One region of the Salinivibrio proteolyticus genome, then DNA from elsewhere that is predicted to be linked to it. Evidence: predicted binding sites of a transcription regulator. Region 1 holds the regulator's gene; each other region holds the start of a gene.

The links. The regulator CRP, encoded in region 1, controls carbon source genes, mostly activating them, when cyclic AMP is high. The targets are predictions, from matches to a motif close to TGTGANNNNNNTCACA.
Region 2: a site for CRP is predicted at 2,909-2,924, ahead of nagE (N-acetylglucosamine-specific PTS transporter subunit IIBC). Genes of this name have one in related genera too.
Region 3: a site for CRP is predicted at 3,955-3,970, ahead of gltB (glutamate synthase large subunit). Genes of this name have one in related genera too.

The regions. Positions count from the first base shown of each region.
Region 1 is NZ_CP114584.1:271,657-276,892, forward strand. Features, by position in the region: gene astA (arginine N-succinyltransferase) at 1-328, shown strand, start outside; gene astD (succinylglutamate-semialdehyde dehydrogenase) at 331-1,809, shown strand; gene N7E60_RS01305 (DUF1338 domain-containing protein) at 1,820-2,614, shown strand; gene N7E60_RS01310 (type 2 periplasmic-binding domain-containing protein) at 2,666-3,532, opposite strand; gene crp (cAMP-activated global transcriptional regulator CRP) at 3,662-4,294, opposite strand; gene N7E60_RS01320 (phosphoribulokinase) at 4,546-5,236, opposite strand, start outside.
Region 2 is NZ_CP114584.1:1,040,252-1,045,487, reverse strand. Features, by position in the region: gene glnS (glutamine--tRNA ligase) at 1-1,014, opposite strand, end outside; gene nagE (N-acetylglucosamine-specific PTS transporter subunit IIBC) at 1,226-2,743, opposite strand; gene nagB (glucosamine-6-phosphate deaminase) at 3,045-3,845, shown strand; gene nagA (N-acetylglucosamine-6-phosphate deacetylase) at 3,857-4,993, shown strand; gene nagC (DNA-binding transcriptional regulator NagC) at 5,001-5,236, shown strand, end outside.
Region 3 is NZ_CP114584.1:544,867-550,102, forward strand. Features, by position in the region: gene gltB (glutamate synthase large subunit) at 1-3,869, opposite strand, end outside; gene N7E60_RS02705 (diguanylate cyclase domain-containing protein) at 4,496-5,236, shown strand, end outside.

The DNA.
Region 1 (5,236 bases):
AACACGGCCGGCACTGCGTCTGTTGGAGAAAGAAGGCTTTTCGTGTCGAGGATATGTCGACATCTTTGATGCCGGTCCAACGGTCGAGTGTTTGCGCCACAATATCGAATCGGTCCGCCATTCATTTAATGCGACTGCTAGCGTGCGTGAGCATAGCAGTGCTCAGCACTACTTAATTTCGAATACCGATTTTGCGGGCTTCCGCGCGACTGCGGCGAAAGCGGCACTTGATCCGGAAACCAATCACGTTGTGATTGCGCCAGAGGTTGCCGAAGCGCTGCAAGTTAAAGACGGCGATCGACTCCGTTTGATCGCGATGGAGGAGTAAGGATGACACATCAAACCGCAGGCCATTTGATCAATGGTGAATGGACGCCGGGTGAAGGCGACGTCATGACTTCGCTAAACCCTTTTGATAGCCGTTGTATTTGGCAAGGCAATGAAGCCACGAAACCGCAGGTTGAACAAGCGGTAAGCGCGGCACGACAAGCCTTTCTTACTTGGCGGAATACCGATTTTGCCGAGCGCCAAGCCTTGGTAGAACGCTTCGCTGAAATTGTGAAAGCCAATACCGACGATCTGGCGCGTACCATCGCTGAAGAAACCGGTAAGCCGTTTTGGGAAACCAAAACCGAAGTGGGCGCCATGGTGGGTAAAATTGCCATTTCGCTGCGCGCTTACCATGAACGTACAGGATCGCGGGAAAAAGACGTCAATGGCACGCAAGCTGTACTGCGTCATCGCCCCCTTGGTGTGATGGCAGTGTTTGGGCCGTATAATTTCCCCGGTCACTTGCCTAATGGCCATATTGTCCCGGCACTATTGGCCGGAAACAGTGTGGTTTTCAAGCCGTCTGAACTGACGCCTAAAGTGGCTGAACAAACCCTTGGCTACTGGTTAGAAGCCGGTCTACCTGCTGGGCTGATTAACTTGGTGCAAGGGGGCCGTGATACCGGCGAAGCGCTAGCACAAGCTCGAGGTATTGATGGCCTTCTATTTACCGGGAGCGCCAACACCGGACACATCCTCCATCGCCAGTTTGCCGGCCAACCGGACAAAATGCTGGCATTGGAAATGGGGGGCAATAACCCACTGGTTATCAGTGATAAACACAGTGGTGTGGATGCCACGGTTTATACCATTATTCAATCGGCTTACCTCAGTGCCGGTCAGCGTTGTACCTGTGCACGTCGTCTACTTCTTCCTGAAGGGGAGGTGGGTGACAAGATCTTGGCGCGCTTAGCGGCGTGGACTAAAACGATCCGTGTAGGCGGCCAGTTCGATGATCCGGCGCCCTTTATGGGCGCACAGATCTCTGTGGCGGCGGCTGAAGGGATCTTAGCCACTCAGCAAAAACTGATCGATCTCGGTGGCAAGCCAGTCGTGGCGTGTGAACATCGCCATGATGCCGTGATCTCGCCGGGGATCATTGATGTTAGCGGGATCGCCGAGTTACCCGATGAAGAATACTTCGGTCCTTTATTGCAGGTGCAGCGTTACACCGATATGGCTGATGCATTGACGAAAGCGAATGATACCCGCTATGGCTTATCGGCAGGCCTTATCAGTGACGACGATGGTGAATGGCAATACTTCCTTGACCATATTCGCGCCGGTATTGTAAACCGTAACCGTCAATTGACCGGTGCTAGTGGGGATGCACCATTTGGTGGTCCGGGCGCGTCGGGTAACCTGCGTCCAAGTGCTTATTATGCCGCCGATTATTGTGCCTACCCCATGGCATCGATGGAAGGCGAGCAGGTCACCTTGCCCGAGAGCTTTGCGCCGGGGATCACGCCTCTTGATTAAGGAGAACAACATGGATAGTTGCCAAGCGTTATTTGACAGATTGTGGCAAGACTACACCCAGCGTCTTTGCCCTTCTGCGCAGAAAGTGCATGGGTTGCTCGAAGAAGGCCAACCCCTGATCAATGATCATATTGCACTGCGCACCTTTGCACTGCCTAATGTGGGGCTGGACAAGCTTGCCCGTCCTTTTATTGCGTTGGGCTATGAGCCGAAAGGTGAGTATACCTTTGAAGCGAAGAAGCTCAACGCACGTCACTACGAGCATCCCGATCCCTTGATGCCGAAAGTGTTTATTAGTGAATTGATGGTGGGCCAATGCTCGACAACATTGCAATCTATCGTGCGCGACTTAGTGGCGAATGTGGATGATGATGCGCTGAAAGGGAGCGATTTTCTTCATCAAGGACGTTTGTGGGAGTTGGATTGGCAAACCTACAAGACGTTAGCGGATGAAAGTGAATATGCAGCTTGGGTGGCAGCGCATGGCTATGGGGCGAACCACTTTACCGTCAGCGTGAATCAGCTGAATAACCATGATAGCTGTCAAGCGGTCAACGATACCTTGCGCCAAAATGGGTTTACCATTAACGAATCTGGCGGGGAGGTCAAAGGGGATGCGTCAGTCTTTTTGGAGCAATCCTCGACGATGGCTGATCGCGTGCCGGTGCAATTTAGCGATGCACGCCATGATATTCCGGGTGGTTTCTACGAGTTTGCGAAACGGTATCCGCTTCCGGACGGTGAACTTTATCAAGGTTTTGTCGCCGCCTCGGCTGATAAAATCTTTGAAAGTACGCATCAATAGTGGCGAGAGACGAAAAGGAGAGCGATGCTCTCCTTTTTTAGTTGGCGGTGTTTAGCGACTTTCAATATCGAGCCAGAATGTATCGTCAATTGCCTGAGTCTCATTACTCAGATGTGGGTTGTCGACCCGAATAAAGGTGCGCTCACCAATATTGGCTTTCTCAAAGGTCTCTTTTACCAGAGGGGCATTCTCAAAAAATTCGATGAAGGATCCGTCTTGATAGGCGGCCGCAAAGGCATCGTTGAGCATGGTCGCTACCTCTGGGTTTTGGGGCGATACAAACAAGAACATTGGGAAGCGATAGATCAGCATTAAGTGCGGATCAACCAACAGATTTGTATATTGAGGTCGCTCTGCCAGCTCGCTAAAAGGTTCGATAAGCGCACGCGGGAAGAGGTCGGCCCGTCCGGTATCGACGCCTTTAAAGATATTCTCAAAGCTTGAGATTTCTCGAACCCGAAATCCCGCCGACTGCAAGACCTTCACATCCGCCCAGCCTTGCCCTTGGATCATGGTCAGACTATTGAGCCCTGCTTGGTCACTGATTTGTGCAAGCTTGGGTTCGGTGGCTTGATTGGTAATGAACAAGCGATGGCCTAATAGACCCCGAAAGACTGGATAACGGATGGGAAGTAACTCTGACTCAAGGGTACGGTCGGCCCCGAGCCAATCTACCGTCAGTCGTCCTTGTTTTAGCATTTCCACTTTACGAGACTGAGAGCCAATTTGGCCTTGAAAGGCCTGTAAAGTGACAGACTCACCCGATTTTTCCGCTAAAAACTCAATCAAGTCGATAGCGTATAAATCGAGGGCAGAGCCAGCCCGTGGTTCTGGATGGACAATGGTGATATTCGCCGCAGCAGTTGAAGAAACCGCCGCGAGTAGCAATGCAGCAAGGGTTTGACGTAAGCTTCTCATAAACGACATCCTGTTAATCAGTTGTTAGATGGGTCGTTTCTGAAGTGTAGAACTTAGGTAATGAGTTTCCAGTCAATAAAAATAAAAAAACCGACGCAAAAGCGCCGGTTTTGTCGCAACACGCGAGGATTAGCGTGTGCCGTAAACCACAATGGTTTTACCGTGAGCTGAGATAAGGTTCTGCTCTTCCAGCATTTTAAGGATACGCCCAACCGTCTCACGCGAACAGCCAACAATCTGACCAATCTCTTGACGCGTGATCTTGATTTGCATGCCGTCAGGGTGAGTCATGGCGTCAGGTTGCTTCGCCAAGTTCAGTAGGGTTTGCGCAATGCGGCCGGTCACGTCCAGGAAGGCAAGGTCTCCCACTTTCTGGCTGGTCACTTGCAGGCGACGCGCCATCTGAGAGGATAGACGCATCAAAATGTCTGGGTTAACTTGGATCAGCTGGCGGAATTTCTTGAATGAAATTTCTGCCACTTCGCAAGGTGATTTCGCACGTACCCATGCGGTGCGCTCTTGGTCCTCTTCGAACAGACCAAGTTCGCCGATGAAGTCACCTTGGTTAAGGTAAGACAGGATCATCTCCTTGCCTTCTTCATCTTTGATTAGTACGGCCACAGAACCTTTCACGATGTAGTACAAGGTCTCCGCCTTTTCCCCTGCATGGATCAGAGTACTTTTGGACGGGTACTTGTGAATATGACAATGTGAAAGGAACCACTCGAGTGTAGGGTCTGTTTGAGGTTTTCCTGGAACCATATAACTTATTTCCTCTGCATGTGTTGCCCGGCAACGACGTCCTGTCTTTGTCTGAATGGAAACCCATCAGTCCAATGCACAGAATACGAGGTCTTGGCGCAGGCTACAAGCTCACTGTATGTTAACAAGAGTGTATCTTTTTTCTATCTGGATTTCTTGATTTTGATCTAAGCCAACCGCCTAAAAAATCGGCAAAAATGTGGCTAAGATCACGACCTGAGAAGTAATACACGTTAAGTGCGCTACGGCGGTTAACCTATCTTGCCTTTCTCAATCAACTGTTGGATCAAGGGGCGAATAATCAGCTCCATCGCAAATCCCATTTTACCGCCGGGCACGACCAGCGTGTTGTGCCGAGACATAAAGGCGCCACTGATCATTTGCAGTAAATAAGGAAAATCGACGTTCTTCATGCCACGAAAGCGGATCACAACAAAGCTTTCGTCGAGTGAAGGGATCCCTTTTGCATTCAGCGGGTTGGATGTGTCTACGGTCGGGACACGTTGGAAGTTAATATGTGTGCGAGAAAACTGCGGCGTAATGTAGTGTAAATAATCATCCATGGAGCGCACGATCGAGTCCGTGACAGCCTCGCGGGAATGGCCTCGGTCGCGCGTATCGCGGACAAACTTTTGAATCCACTCCAAGTTAACGATAGGCACCATGCCGATCAGTAAATCAACATGTTGGGCGACATTGACGTCACCATCCACCACCCCGCCATGCAAGCCTTCATAAAATAATACGTCGGTATTTTCAGGCAGATCTTGCCAGGGGGTGAAAGTGCCCGGCATTTGGTTATAAGGCACGGCTTCATCAAAGGTGTGTAGATAACGACGGTATTTACCTGTGCCTTGTTCGCCATATTCTTTAAAAAATTGCTCAAGGCGTGGGAAATCGTTGGCCGTGGGACCAAAGTAGCTAATATGACGACCTTGTTCA
Region 2 (5,236 bases), 770 kb from region 1:
TTCATTCAGATCATCGCGAATACACGACTCCAGTGCACTCATTTCGATGATGTTATCTTGCTTGGTGACACCAATTCGTTTGCAGAACTCACGAATAGACGCTGGCGTATAACCACGACGACGTAGACCAGAAATCGTCAACATACGTGGGTCATCCCAGCCATTGACGAGCTGCTCTGACACCAGTTGGTTGAGCTTACGCTTGGACATCACCGTGTATTCCAAGTTTAGGCGACTAAACTCGTACTGATGCGGGGTGCAATCGATGGTGATATTTTGCAACACCCAGTCGTATAAGCGGCGGTTGTCTTGGAACTCCAGCGTACATAACGAGTGAGTGATCCCTTCCAATGCATCCGAGATACAGTGGGTAAAATCATACATCGGATAAATACACCACTTATCACCCGTCTGGTGGTGATGAGCAAAACGTACGCGATAGATAACCGGGTCGCGCATCACCATGAAAGGTGACGCCATATCGATTTTGGCGCGAAGACACGCAGTGCCCTCGGCAAATTCGCCCGCGCGCATTTTTTCAAATAACGCGAGGTTTTCTTCCACCGCTCGATCACGATAAGGGCTCGGCTTGCCCGGCTCTGTCAACGTACCCCGGTACTCGCGGATTTGATCTGGGCTCAATTCATCGACATACGCCAACCCTTTTTCAATCAGTTCAACCGCAAAGCCGTACAACTTATCAAAATAGTCTGATGAATAGCGCTCTTTACCTGCCCACTCAAAGCCAAGCCATTGCACGTCGCGTTTGATCGAGTCAACGTACTCAACGTTTTCTTTTTCTGGGTTGGTATCATCAAAGCGCAAATTGCACTCACCTTGATAATCCTGTGCAATACCGAAGTTCAGGCAAATAGACTTAGCGTGACCGATATGCAGATAGCCATTAGGCTCCGGCGGGAAACGGGTCACGACTGATGTGTGTTTTCCCTCCGCCAAATCTTTATCAATGATTTGACGAATAAAATTGGTTGGACGAGCTTCAGCATCACTCATCAAGGTTACCTCGTATCAAAACAGTGCGAATTTTATAGCTACATGGATACTATGATCTCTTATTCCGGCACTTTACTCAACCAGTTGTTGTTAAACTCGCCCTCGCATGCCCCTAAATGCGTTTTTTTTGCTCATTCCACTGCCGTGCATAAAAAAACGCCCAGCGTTAGCCGGGCGTTATCGGGTTAAGATTGTCTTTGTGTGTGGTCGCTTATGGCAATTTCACTGCAGACAAATCTTCATTATCCGGGATTTGCTTCATCTCACCGGCAATGATTTCGGCCAATGGGCCAAGAATGACTTGCAAGTTGTTATCCCCTAACTTCACGACCCCCATCGCGCCAATGGCTTTGAGTTTCGCTTCATCGACGATTTCACGGTTTGCTACCGATAGGCGCAAGCGTGTGATACAGGCGTCGATAGATGTCAGGTTTTGGTGTCCGCCTAACGCTTTGAGGTACTTACGTGCAAGCTCACGGTTGTCGCTGGTTTCATTCGTATTCGCGTTTCCGGCAGATGCACCTTCAATGCTGTCATCTTCACGACCCGGGGTTTTCAGGTTCATGGCCATGATAGCCGCACGGAATGTCGCGTAATAAAGCACGAAGAATACCAAGCCCATCACAGGTAGCATGTACCACTCGTTAGCAACGGGGTTTTTTGACGACAACACCAAGTCGACAAGACCTGCAGAGAAGCCAAAACCGGCAGTCCAGTTAAAGGTGGCCGCGATGAACAAAGAGATGCCTGTCAAGAACGCATGCAACACAAACAACACAGGTGCCACGAACAGGAAGGCAAACTCGAGTGGTTCAGTGACACCGGTAAAGAATGAAGCAAAACCGGCTGCAATCATGATAGATGCCACACGTGCTTTGTTCTCTGGACGCGCAGTGTGGTAAATCGCTAGTGCCGCCCCCGGTAGACCAAACATCATCACAGGGAAGAAGCCGGCCATGTACATGCCTGTGGTTCCCTTAATTGCTTCTCCAGAAGCAAGACCTTGTGCACCCATCCAGAAGCGGCCCAAGTCATTGATACCCACAGTGTCAAACCAGAATACCGCGTTAAGCGCATGGTGAAGACCAACTGGAATCAATAGACGGTTGAAGAATCCGTAGATACCTGCACCCGCGGCACCTAAGTTAGTGATACTTTCACCGAAGTGAACCAGACCACCAAATACGACCGGCCATACAAACATCAACACGAACGAAATCGCGATGGCGACGACAGAGACAAGAATGGGAACCAAACGTTTGCCGCTGAAGAACGCCAGTGCTTTTGGCAGCTCTACGCCGCTATAACGGTTGTAAAGCTCCGCCGATACCACACCAATTAAAATACCAATAAATTGGTTGTTGATTTTGCTAAACGCCAGCTCATTGTTGTCTAGTGCAACATCCACGAGACCAATTTGGCTTACAGCACCAGGCGCACAAAGCGTGGTGATCACCATAAAGCCGACGAAACCTGCCAAGGCAGCCGCACCATCTTTATCTTTTGACATGCCGTAAGCCACACCAATGGCGAACAGTAAAGACATATTTTCCATATCAATGATCGCCGCCCCTGATTTAATCAAGAAAGCAGCCAATGCGCTGTTACCACCCCAACCTGTTGGGTCAAGCCAGTAGCCGACCCCCATCAAGATCGCTGCAGCTGGTAGTACCGCTACCGGCACCATCAGCGCACGACCTATACGTTGCGCGTATCCAAGAATATTCACCTTCGTTCCCCCTATGTGTTCTCAGAGCCATGCCGCAGTATTTGTTGTTTTCTGCGTCTAGCGTGTCGCGTGAGATAATGACCAAAGCACTTTTTTTGTCAAACAATGTTAGTCAATTGCAGTTTATGCCAATAAATTCGCCTCGCAAATTAAAACCCCCTTATTTGTGAGATTTATCACCGATCCACACCAAACACAGAGAAATATGTTAGCCAGATCATAAAACTTATTTTATGATAAAAATAAATGAGCATATTCGTTATGCTGTACCCGTAAGCCCACTGATTTATCGAGGTGTCCTGTGCGACTCATTCCATTACAAACCAGCCATGAGGTCGGCCTATGGTCGGCTAGATATATCGTTGATACTATTAATAAATTCGCTCCAAGCGCCGAACGCCCATTTGTGCTCGGATTGCCAACAGGCGGTACGCCACTGAATACTTATAAGCAACTGATCACCCTGTTCAATCAGGGCGAAGTGAGCTTTGAGCATGTGGTAACGTTCAACATGGACGAGTACTGCAATATCCCAGCCGATCATGACCAATCATATCGCACCTTCATGTATGAAAACTTCTTTAAGCATATTGATATTAAAGAAGAAAACATCAACTTACTGAACGGAAATGCGAGCGATGTTGATGCGGAATGCAAACGTTATGAAGACAAGATCAAATCCTACGGCAAGATCCACCTCTTTATGGGCGGTGTAGGTAACGACGGTCACATTGCGTTTAACGAGCCTGCCTCTTCGCTAGCCTCTCGGACACGGATCAAAACCTTGACCGAAGATACCCGTATGGCAAACTCTCGCTTCTTTGATAATGATATCAATCAAGTACCTAAGCACGCGCTTACCATTGGCGTCGGGACGCTACTCGATGCTGAAGAGATCATGATTTTGGTCACTGGCCACAATAAAGCTCAGGCACTTCAAGCAGCCGTGGAGGGGTCGGTCAATCACTTATGGACTGTTTCCGCGCTGCAGCTGCACCCTAAAGCAATGATTGTGTGCGATGCGCCTTCAACTGCCGAACTAAAAGTAAAAACAGTGAAGTATTTTCAGGAGCTTGAAGCCCAGAACATTCATAATTTATAAGGAATAACAGCATGTATGCGTTAACCCACTGCCGGATTTTTACTGGTCATGAAGTGCTTGATGACCACGCTATTGTCATCCGTGACGGCGTGATTGAGGACGTTTGCCCGCAACATGCGCTGCCGACAGAGATAGAAAAACGCTCACTCGACGGAGCTTACGTTAGCCCGGGCTTCATTGATCTGCAGCTTAATGGTTGCGGTGGTGTCATGTTTAACGATGCGATCACAACAGACACTATCGAAACCATGCACCAAGCAAACTTGAAGTCTGGGTGTACCAACTTCTTACCGACTCTGATCACGAGCTCAGATGATGACATGCGTGCGGCAATCAACGCGATGCGCGAGTACAAAGCCCACCATCCGCATCAAGCCTTAGGCTTACACCTAGAAGGGCCTTACTTAAACAGCGCAAAAAAAGGGATCCACAGTCTCGACTATATTCGCCCCAGCAACGACAAGATGATTGCGTATTTGTGCGACAACGCCGACGTGATTACCAAATTGACGCTGGCGCCCGAACTCGCACCCAAAGCGCACATTCAGGCCCTCACCAAAGCAGGCATTGTCGTTTCCGCCGGTCATACTAACGCAACCTATGAGCAAGCACGCGAAGGCTTTGCTAATGGGATTGGGTTTGCTACCCACCTGTTCAATGCAATGACAGCCACAACCGGTCGCGAGCCCGGCATGGTTGGCGCGATTTATGATACGCCCGAGGTTTACACCGGCGTTATTGCTGACGGCTTCCATGTGTCTTACGCCAACATTCGTCTTGCACATAAAGTAAAAGGTGAGAAATTAGTGCTAGTTACTGATGCTGTGGCACCAGCAGGAGCCGACATGGATCACTTTATTTTTGTAGGCAAGAAAGTATATTACCGTGACGGCAAGTGTGTTGATGAGAATGGTACACTTGGCGGCTCTGCACTGACGATGAACGAAGCAGTTCGTAATAGTGTTGAGCATATAGGTATCGCCTTGGATGAGGCTCTGCGCATGGCAACGCTGTATCCTGCGCGCGCTATTGGTGTCGATCAGCTTTATGGCAGTATTCGCCCGGGGAAAATTGCGAATCTTGCTATTTTTGATCGTACACTCAACATCCAAGCGACGGTGGTTAACGGACAATATACACATAGCTAGGACATTTATGACTGGCGGACAAATCGGGAATGTCGACTTGGTAAAGCAGCTCAACGGAGCTGCCGTTTATCGGTTGATCGATCAACAAGGGCCCATCTCTCGCATACAAATTGCAGATGTGAGCCGTCTAGCACCCGCAAGTGTGACAAAAATAACCCGCCAATTGCTCGAACGTGGCTTGATCAAGGAAGTGGCTCAGCAAGCGTCAACCGGCGGTCGCCGAGCTATTTCTTTGACCACAGA
Region 3 (5,236 bases), 270 kb from region 1:
ATATTAACCCCTGCCGCATTCCACACCCCGAGAGATTGACCCGCTGTGCCTTGCAATTGAATATCCAGAGGATTGGCTGCCATGCCCGTGTTGCCATAGCGTTTTGCAATCGCGCCAGAGAGGCTAGCACCGACTGAACGGTCGGTATTGCGTACCGATTTGTAGATGCTGGCTCGTCGGTTAGCGTCAATCGCCTCCCCTAGCTCACTGAGCAAGGCTTGGTTAAGCGGTGCATTATCAAAAGGCGTATTAGGCTCACTGCAATATAAGGTTTTGCCCGGCCAGGGTGTGGGCGCCTCTAGAATATGGCTCAAATCGAGCTTTAGTTGCTTGGCGGTAAAGCCATCAACTGCTTCCAGCAAGTCCGTTCGGCCAATGAGATCGGTGAGCTTTTCGACACCAAGCTCAGCGAGTAGCTCGCGGACTTCTTCGCCTAAGCCTTTAAAGAAGTTCATCACCTGCTCAGGTAAGCCTTTAAAGTAGTCGCGACGAAGCGTGTCATCTTGGGTCGCCACACCGGTTGCACAGTTATTCAGGTGGCAAATACGCAAATATTTACAGCCCAACGCCACCATAGGCGCGGTGCCAAAGCCGAAGCTCTCTGCACCTAAAATGGCGGCCTTTACAATATCGAGGCCAGTTTTGAGCCCGCCATCGACTTGTAAGCGAATTTTGTGGCGTAAGCCATTTTCCACGAGGGCTTGCTGGGTTTCGGCAAGGCCTAATTCCCAAGGGCTACCGGCGTATTTCACGGAGGTCAACGGGCTTGCCCCTGTGCCGCCGTCATACCCTGAAATGGTGATCAGGTCGGCATAGGCTTTTGCCACACCGGTAGCAATGGTGCCCACGCCCGGTTCAGAGACCAGTTTGACCGATACCAATGCGCTTGGGTTGACCTGCTTTAAATCAAAAATCAGCTGCGCCAAGTCTTCAATCGAGTAGATATCATGGTGTGGCGGTGGCGAAATCAAGGTGACACCTGGGACTGAGAAACGCAATTTGGCGATCTCTGCCGTGACTTTATGGCCGGGCAATTGTCCGCCTTCACCGGGTTTCGCCCCTTGTGCAACTTTGATTTGCAGCACATCGGCATTGGTGAGGTAGTGGGGAGTGACCCCAAAACGGCCCGATGCAATTTGCTTGATTTTGGAGTTACGCTCGCTATTGAAACGGCGTGGGTCTTCCCCCCCTTCACCGGAGTTCGAGTGGCCGCCAAGGCGGTTCATCGCAATGGCTAACGCTTCGTGCGCTTCAGGGCTCAAAGCACCAATAGACATGGCCGCGGAATCAAAGCGTTTAAATAGCTCGGTGGCGGGTTCAATGCGTTCAAGTGGTAATGGTGTATCGGCTTTTTTCAAGCGCATTAGGTCGCGCAAGGTTGCCACCGGACGTTCATTCACCGTTTTCGCGTAGGTTTTGTAGTCCATCGCTTCCCCAGAGCGCACTGCACTTTGCAGATTTTTTACGACATCTGGGTTGTAAGCGTGATACTCGCCATCGTGGACGTATTTGAGTAACCCACCATGCTCTAGCGGCTTACGTTTAATCCAAGCACGACGAGAAAGGTTGACTAAGTCTTGCTGGAAATCATCAAAGTTCGCCCCTTGAATGCGGCTTGCGACACCTTTAAAGCAAAGCTCTACCACATCGTCATGCAGGCCGACCGCTTCAAACAGCTGCGAACAGCGGTAAGAGGCAATGGTCGAGATCCCCATTTTTGACATGATTTTAAATAGGCCCTTGTTGATGCCATTTCTAAAATTCACCATCACATCGCGATAGGGCTTTTTGATTGCGCCAATGTCGACTTGATTGGCTAGCGTTTCGTAGGCGAGATACGGGTAGATAGCCGTGGCACCAAAGCCGAGTAATACGGCAAATTGGTGCGGATCGCGTGCACTCCCGGTTTCAATGATGATGTTGGCATCACAGCGCAAGTTTTCGCGGACCAGACGCTTTTGCACCGCCCCGACAGCCATAGCGGCAGGGATAGGGAGTTTGTTTTTGTTGATGCTACGATCAGACAGGACTACCAGTACCGTGCCATCGCGCACGCAGCGCTCGGCTTGATCGCAAAGATCTAAGATGGCCTGCTGCAGATCTTTCTCGTTCGGATCGTAGTTAATATCGAGAATGCTGTTGCGATAATAGGTATCGTCGAGCTCGAGTAACTGCACCATGTCTGAGAATAAGAGCACGGGCGATTTAAACGCGACGCGCTCAGCGTGGCCATCGGTCTCGCAGAAAACGTTCATTTCTCGGCCGATACAGGTGGCCAGTGACATCACGTGGTTTTCACGCAAGGGATCAATGGGTGGGTTGGTAACCTGAGCAAACTTCTGACGGAAGTAGTCACTCACACAGCGGGGACGAGAAGATAATACTGCCATTGGCGTATCATCGCCCATCGAACCGGTCGCTTCTTGACCGATATCCCCGAGCACCTTGACGACTTGCTCGACTTCCTCGTTCGACATCCCAAACAGCTTTTGGTAAACCTTCAATTGGGTGTCTTGCAAGCTCCGGCTGCCTTCGCTGGCATCATCATCAAGTTCTTCAAACGGGGTCAGGCGACGCACGTGAGCATCGAGCCATTCCCGATAGGGGTGGCGACTTTTCAGTTCATTATCGATTTCCGCTGAGTGCCAAATTTTGCCTTCTCGGGTATCGATCACCAGCAATTCACCCGGGCCAACACGCCCTTTTTCAGCGACCTCATCAGGCGCGTAATCCCAAATGCCAATTTCAGAGGCGAGGGTGATGAATTTATCTTTAGTGACCACATAACGCGCAGGGCGTAAGCCGTTGCGGTCGAGATTACAAGCCGCATAACGGCCGTCAGACATCACAATACCGGCAGGACCATCCCATGGCTCCATGTGCATGGAGTTAAAGTCATAGAATGCACGCAGCTCATCATCCATATCCGGATGGTTTTGCCAAGCGGGTGGCACAAGCAGGCGCATGGCGCGGAAGAGATCCATACCACCGGACAAAAACACTTCAAGCATGTTATCGAGGCTCGACGAATCCGACCCTGATTCATTGACAAAAGGCGCGGCCTGATGGAGGTCTGGCAATAAGGGCGAGTTAAATTTGTATGCCCGTGTGCGTGCCCATTGGCGGTTACCTTCAATGGTGTTGATTTCACCATTGTGTGCAAGGTAACGGAACGGTTGAGCGAGCGGCCAGCGTGGTTGCGTGTTAGTGCTAAAACGCTGGTGGAATAAACAGATCGAAGACTCGAGGCGTAAATCGGCCAAATCAGTGTAAAAGCGCGGCAAATCTGCCGGCATACACAAGCCTTTGTAGACGATGGTTTGGGTCGACAGACTGGTAATGTAGAAGTCTGTGTCGTCAGCCAACGCTTTTTCTGCGCGGCGGCGCGCAATATACAGGCGACGCTCTAAATCGCGTGCGCGCCAACCGGCTGGGCCGTTAATAAAGACTTGTTCGATAACGGGGAGTGACTGCTTGGCGATTTCACCCAGCACGTCAGGGTTGGTTGGTACCGTACGCCAACCAACCACGGAGAGTGTTTCGGCAGCAATTTCTTGTTCAAACACCGCGCGGGCGCGCTGCGCCTTCACCGGATCTGTGCTCAGGAAAAGCATTCCTACCGCATACAAACGGCTTAGGTTCCATTGGTTTTGTTCGGCAATAAGGCGAAAGAAACGGTCGGGCTTTTGGAGCAATAACCCACAACCGTCCCCGGTTTTACCATCGGAGTTAATCCCTCCGCGGTGGGTCATGCGATCAAGTGCGGAAATGGCGGTACGAACCAACTTGTGGCTGGGCTCACCTTCTTGATGGGCGATCAAACCAAAACCACAGTTATCCTTTTCCAACATTGGGTTGTACAGCGACATTGCAATTCTCCCTTGCTACTGCGTCACTCGCAGTGATTGCATTTATTGTCGTGATCCTCCTGACCACTCTGAAAGCGTCTAGGACTGTGACAGCTCACCCGTTATGTTGTGTTTTTTTAACGGGAAAATCGCGTGCTTGTAAGTAATTAAATTACTGATTTTCAACGCGATGCCTAGCCTGCCGTATCCAGAAAGCGCTATTCAGCGACCTTTCAAATTAACGGCAAAGCAGTTAAAGGTCAAATTTTATTATGCAGCCTTTATGCACCATGAAGCTTGGTGTGATGTCAATTAAACACCTGATATTTTCAGGTTTTGTGTCAATTTTTTCAGGAATAATAGCTATTCGCGTTTATGCTGTTTTGTTAAATAATTATTAATTTAAGGCCAAATTCGAGCATAAATTCTAACCAACTAAAGAAATAAAGCAGGGTGCGTTTTATGTCTTCAGTTTCATAGCAAGATACGCTGTGATTTGATGTAAAAAAATGACAACTGACAGTAAAAACCTGTGAGGCACGTAGCCATGTATTTTGAGAAAACTGTGGCAAAATAGCGGTTCCATAAGCGGCGCAATGGAAAAAGATGTCGCGAATCAAGGATGGTTGTGATCACACAGGAGCCGCATGGCATTTTTCATTTTATTTACATTTCTTGTTTTAGGTGCGGTGCTTGGCTACGCGTGGCGTGCGCGACAAGAAACCGTCGCGTTAACCCATTGGCGTGTGTATATGGCTGATCTCGATACTCCCCATGCCATTGTTACCGCCGATGAGGGTGACATCTTGTATGCCAATGCTGCCTGTGTGGAGGCATTTTCATTGGTGGACAGCAAAAGCCACTTTAAAACGGCCAATGAGCACCAGCGACAAGCAGTACGTGCCTTTATTGTTGCGCAGCAGTGGCCACGTCCTTTCTCTAATGTCGAAGCTAAGGTCAAAGCACCCGGCGCGAATCGAGTACGCATTGGCGTGCGCTTGTCGGGCTTACCCATTCGTTGTCGGCGTAAAAAAGCATGGTTGGTGTCGCTAGCACCACTGGCGCGCCACGCGCAATGGCAGCTACAGCATCAAGAACATGGTGTTTTGCTTAGCGTGATTAATTCGTTGGCTGAATTGGTTTGCTTTCAAGATGTCGATGGCAATGTGGTGGGAACCAATGCGGCCTTTGACCGCTTTTGGCGAGGCCGCGAGCAAGAGGGCATTATGTGGCATGCCGATCAGCCTTTGTCTGGCTCAAAGACGGTGCGTACGTGGGCATCGCAACTAAACGGCGAAAGCTGTTTGCTTGAAACCAATATCACCGCGCTTAAAAATGATCAGCAACAGGTGGTTGGCACCTTGAGCATCAGTCATGATGTGACCGAC